One region of the Enterococcus sp. DIV0800 genome, then DNA from elsewhere that is predicted to be linked to it. Evidence: a T-box and tRNA genes for the amino acid it is inferred to sense, from the RefSeq annotation. Region 1 holds a T-box; the other holds one or more tRNA genes.
The links. The T-box of region 1 lies ahead of serS (serine--tRNA ligase). A T-box ahead of a tRNA ligase gene usually reads a tRNA of that ligase, here a tRNA-Ser.
Positions count from the first base shown of each region.

Region 1 (2,295 bases):
AACTATTTTTCTTTTTTGATCACTTTTACATTTCCCATATAAGGTACTAATACTTCAGGAATGGTAACAGAGCCATCTTCGTTTTGATAGTTTTCTAAAATAGCGGTGACTGTTCGGCCAACAGCTAAACCAGAACCATTCAGAGTATGAGCATATTGAACTTTGCCTTCTTCGTCACGGTAGCGAATCATAGCGCGACGAGCTTGGAAGTCTTCACAGTTTGAACAAGAGCTGATTTCACGGTACGTATCTTGTGCAGGGACCCAAACTTCTAAATCATAAGTTTTCGCTGCTGAGAAGCCCATATCACCGGTACTTAAGGTAATCACTCGATAAGGTAAGTTAAGCTTTTGTAAAAGCACTTCCGCATTTTGCGTCATTTTTTCTAATTCATCGTAAGAAGATTCTTTATCGCTGAATTTTACCATTTCTACTTTATGGAACTGATGTAAACGAATCAAGCCGCGAGTATCACGACCCGCACTGCCTGCTTCGGAACGGAAAGAAGGAGATAACGCAGTGAAATAAATCGGCAAGTCTTTGCCATCTAAGATTTCGTCGGCATAATAGTTAGTCAAAGGAACTTCTGCAGTTGGGATCAACGTCAAATCACGGTCTTCCACTTGGAAAACGTCTTCTTTGAATTTTGGAAATTGCCCAGTCCCAAACATTGATTTGCTGTTTACCAAGTAAGGGGTAATCATTTCAGTATAGCCTTGTTCGTAAACATGTTCATCAAGCATGAAGTTGTAAACAGCCCGTTCTAAACGCGCGCCTAAGCCTTTGTAGTAAACAAAACGGCTGCCGGAAACTTTTGCTCCCCGTTCGAAATCTAAAATATCAAGATTTTCAGCGACTTCCCAGTGGGGTTTTGGCTCAAAAGCGAATTGGCGAGGCGTGCTCCAACGACGCATTTCAACGTTGTCGTCTTCATCTTCACCGATTGGTACAGAATCGTGAGGCAGATTCGGTAAAGTCGTCGTGATTTCAGTTAATTGGGCATCGATCTCAGCGACTTGTGTATCGAAGTCTTTGATTTTGACGCCGACTTCCTTCATTTCAGCGATTTTATCAGTAGCATCGTTTTTTTCGCGTTTTAGTTTGGCGATTTCCCCAGAGACATCATTCCGGTATTTTTTTAACTCTTCTGTTTTAACCAATAATTGGCGGCGTTGTTCGTCTAGGTCTAAGAAACGTTTTAAGACTTCTTCCTTCACGCCACGAGTAGCTAATTTTTCGCTTACTTCGGCAAAATTGTTGCGGATCATTTTTACGTCTAGCATTGTTTTTCCTCCTTTAAAATAAAAAAACACCGTCTCATCCCATTAACAGGGACGAAACGGTGTATAATTTCGCGGTACCACCCAAATTCAGCAAATGCTGCACTTGAACGACGGTTATCGGCGTCACCCGGTTTCTCTTTCGAAAAACGCAGATCGTGAAACTGGATTTCCCTAAGCTGTTCTGTTGATTTTCACCAGCCATCAACTCTCTAAAAAAACAAACTCAAGTACTTGGTTTCCTGCATCTCTTATTGAGACCAGTATAAGCAATCGAAAAATTAAAGTCAACGATTATCTGAAAGGGCCTTCGCTTGATTTTTGTGTAGCGGCAAATGAATGATAAAAGAAGTCCAGTCTTCATTTGATTGAGCATAAATATAACCACCGTGTAGATTGACGATATTTTGGGTAATGGCTAAGCCTAGGCCAGTCCCGCTGATTTCTTGCGAGCGGGATTCGTCCACTCGATAGAAGCGGTCAAACAATTGATCCAGTGCCTCTCTAGGGATTGGTTGACCATTGTTTTGAACCGTAATGACGGCTTCATTTTTGGCCTTTTCAATCTTAATGATAATTTTGTCTGCATGGGTTCCGTATTTTAAACCATTGGTGATCAAGTTATTAAAAACCCTGACAAGTTTTTCGGTATCGCCATCCATGACTAACTGACTTTCTGTTGTATCCACTAGAATTTGGATATCTTTTTTCTTAGCCTCGAGCTCGAAATCGGCTGCCAATTGTTCTAATAGTTGAACCATATCGAAGGAGACATTAATAACCGGCACCGAGGGCTGGCGGACCTTCGAATACTCAAACAAATCTTCGACTAAGGATTTCATTTGTTTGGCTTTTTTGTAGGCGATGCTAGTGTATTTAAGGATTTCATCCGTATTCTGATATTGTCGATCTTCGATTAGACCCAAGTAACCAATAATAGAAGTCAACGGGGTGCGAATGTCATGACTGACATTTGTAATCAACTCGTCTTTCGATTTTTCGATCGCTCGTTCAT
Region 1 covers NZ_CP187898.1:2,460,075-2,462,369, reverse strand. Annotated here, with positions in the region: gene serS (serine--tRNA ligase) at 3-1,283, opposite strand; T-box leader at 1,328-1,537, opposite strand; gene IGI54_RS11850 (sensor histidine kinase) at 1,568-2,295, opposite strand, start outside.

Region 2 (2,295 bases), 1.0 Mb from region 1:
TTGAGTGTTTGTACCACATGTACAGGATAGGTAGGAGCCGTAGAAGTCGGGACGCTAGTTTCGACAGAGGCGCTGGTGGGATACTACCCCTGTGTTATGACCACTCTAACCCGCACCACTAATCGTGGTGGGAGACAGTGTCAGATGGGCAGTTTGACTGGGGCGGTCGCCTCCTAAAGAGTAACGGAGGCGCCCAAAGGTTCCCTCAGAATGGTTGGAAATCATTCGCAGAGTGTAAAGGCACAAGGGAGCTTGACTGCGAGACCTACAAGTCGAGCAGGGACGAAAGTCGGGCTTAGTGATCCGGTGGTTCCGCATGGAAGGGCCATCGCTCAACGGATAAAAGCTACCCTGGGGATAACAGGCTTATCTCCCCCAAGAGTCCACATCGACGGGGAGGTTTGGCACCTCGATGTCGGCTCGTCGCATCCTGGGGCTGTAGTCGGTCCCAAGGGTTGGGCTGTTCGCCCATTAAAGCGGCACGCGAGCTGGGTTCAGAACGTCGTGAGACAGTTCGGTCCCTATCCGTCGCGGGCGTTGGAAATTTGAGAGGATCTGTCCTTAGTACGAGAGGACCGGGATGGACTTACCGCTGGTGTACCAGTTGTCTCGCCAGAGGCATCGCTGGGTAGCTATGTAGGGAAGGGATAAACGCTGAAAGCATCTAAGTGTGAAGCCCACCTCAAGATGAGATTTCCCATTTCTTTAAGAAAGTAAGATCCCTGAGAGATGATCAGGTAGATAGGTCAGGAGTGGAAGTGCAGTGATGTACGGAGCGGACTGATACTAATCGATCGAGGACTTAACCAAAAATTGATTCAAGGTTGTTTAAAAACGTTTCTGATCCAGTTTTGAGTGAACGAAGTTTACTCAAACAAATAGTGTGGTGGCGATAGCGGGAAGGATACACCTGTTCCCATGTCGAACACAGAAGTTAAGCTTCTTAGCGCCGATTGTAGTGAGGGGTTGCCCCTTGTGAGATTAGGACGTCGCCACGCGGTATTATTCCGGCATAGCTCAGTTGGTAGTAGCGCATGACTGTTAATCATGATGTCGTAGGTTCGAGTCCTACTGCCGGAGTTTCTCGAAAGAGAAAAAAGAGTATTGGGCCTTTGTGCTCCTATCTTGGAGAGTTGTCCGAGTGGCCGAAGGAGCATGATTGGAAATCATGTAGGCGGGTATTCCTGTCTCAAGGGTTCGAATCCCTTACTCTCCGTAACAATATTTTTTACTGGCCCGTTGGTCAAGCGGTTAAGACACCGCCCTTTCACGGCGGTAACACGGGTTCGAGTCCCGTACGGGTCATTTAATTAAATATATGGGGGTTTAGCTCAGCTGGGAGAGCATCTGCCTTACAAGCAGAGGGTCAGCGGTTCGAACCCGTTAACCCCCATTCGGTTCCGTGGTGTAGGGGTTAACATGCCTGCCTGTCACGCAGGAGATCGCGGGTTCAAATCCCGTCGGGACCGCCATTTGATTAAAAACTTTAAACTATTATATATGGCGCGGTAGCTCAGTTGGTAGAGCAACGGATTGAAGCTCCGTGTGTCGGCAGTTCGATTCTGTCCCGCGCCACCATGGAGGAGTAGCGAAGTGGCTAAACGCGACGGACTGTAAATCCGTTCCTTAGGGTTCAGTGGTTCGAATCCACTCTCCTCCATTTGTTTCAGGGGCATAGTTTAAAGGTAGAACAGCGGTCTCCAAAACCGTTAGTGTGGGTTCAATTCCTGCTGCCCCTGTTTTTTATTGATATGGCGATCGTGGCGAAGTGGTTAACGCACCGGATTGTGGCTCCGGCACTCGTGGGTTCGATTCCCATCGTTCGCCCTTTTTATTATTGGGGTATAGCCAAGCGGTAAGGCAAGGGACTTTGACTCCCTCATGCGTTGGTTCGAATCCAGCTACCCCAGTTTCTCAGAAAGTATCAAGAAAATTTCTTGAAAAACTTGTTCTGAGATTAAAACAATAGTATAATGGCGGTATAGCCAAGTGGTAAGGCAGAGGTCTGCAAAACCTTCATCACCGGTTCAAATCCGGTTACCGCCTTAGTACTAAAATTAATATTATTGATATGCCGGCGTGGCGGAATTGGCAGACGCGCTGGACTCAAAATCCAGTGCCCTCACGGGCGTGCCGGTTCGACCCCGGCCGCCGGTATTAAAGAGCTAAGATGGTATTTCATCTTAGTTTTTTATTTGAAATTGAATAGCAACATGGCGAGTGTGGCGAAGTGGTTAACGCATCGGATTGTGGTTCCGACACGCGTGGGTTCGATTCCCATCTCTCGCCCTAACG
Region 2 covers NZ_CP187898.1:1,438,058-1,440,352, reverse strand. Annotated here, with positions in the region: rRNA gene IGI54_RS06970 (23S ribosomal RNA) at 1-810, shown strand, start outside; rRNA gene rrf (5S ribosomal RNA) at 883-998, shown strand; tRNA gene IGI54_RS06960 (tRNA-Asn) at 1,007-1,080, shown strand; tRNA gene IGI54_RS06955 (tRNA-Ser) at 1,128-1,216, shown strand; tRNA gene IGI54_RS06950 (tRNA-Glu) at 1,234-1,305, shown strand; tRNA gene IGI54_RS06945 (tRNA-Val) at 1,321-1,393, shown strand; tRNA gene IGI54_RS06940 (tRNA-Asp) at 1,397-1,472, shown strand; tRNA gene IGI54_RS06935 (tRNA-Phe) at 1,503-1,578, shown strand; tRNA gene IGI54_RS06930 (tRNA-Tyr) at 1,580-1,660, shown strand; tRNA gene IGI54_RS06925 (tRNA-Trp) at 1,669-1,739, shown strand; tRNA gene IGI54_RS06920 (tRNA-His) at 1,755-1,827, shown strand; tRNA gene IGI54_RS06915 (tRNA-Gln) at 1,839-1,910, shown strand; tRNA gene IGI54_RS06910 (tRNA-Cys) at 1,976-2,046, shown strand; tRNA gene IGI54_RS06905 (tRNA-Leu) at 2,074-2,157, shown strand; tRNA gene IGI54_RS06900 (tRNA-His) at 2,217-2,289, shown strand.
Region 2: it encodes a tRNA-Ser, which carries the amino acid that the T-box ahead of serS (serine--tRNA ligase) is inferred to sense. The anticodon was not compared.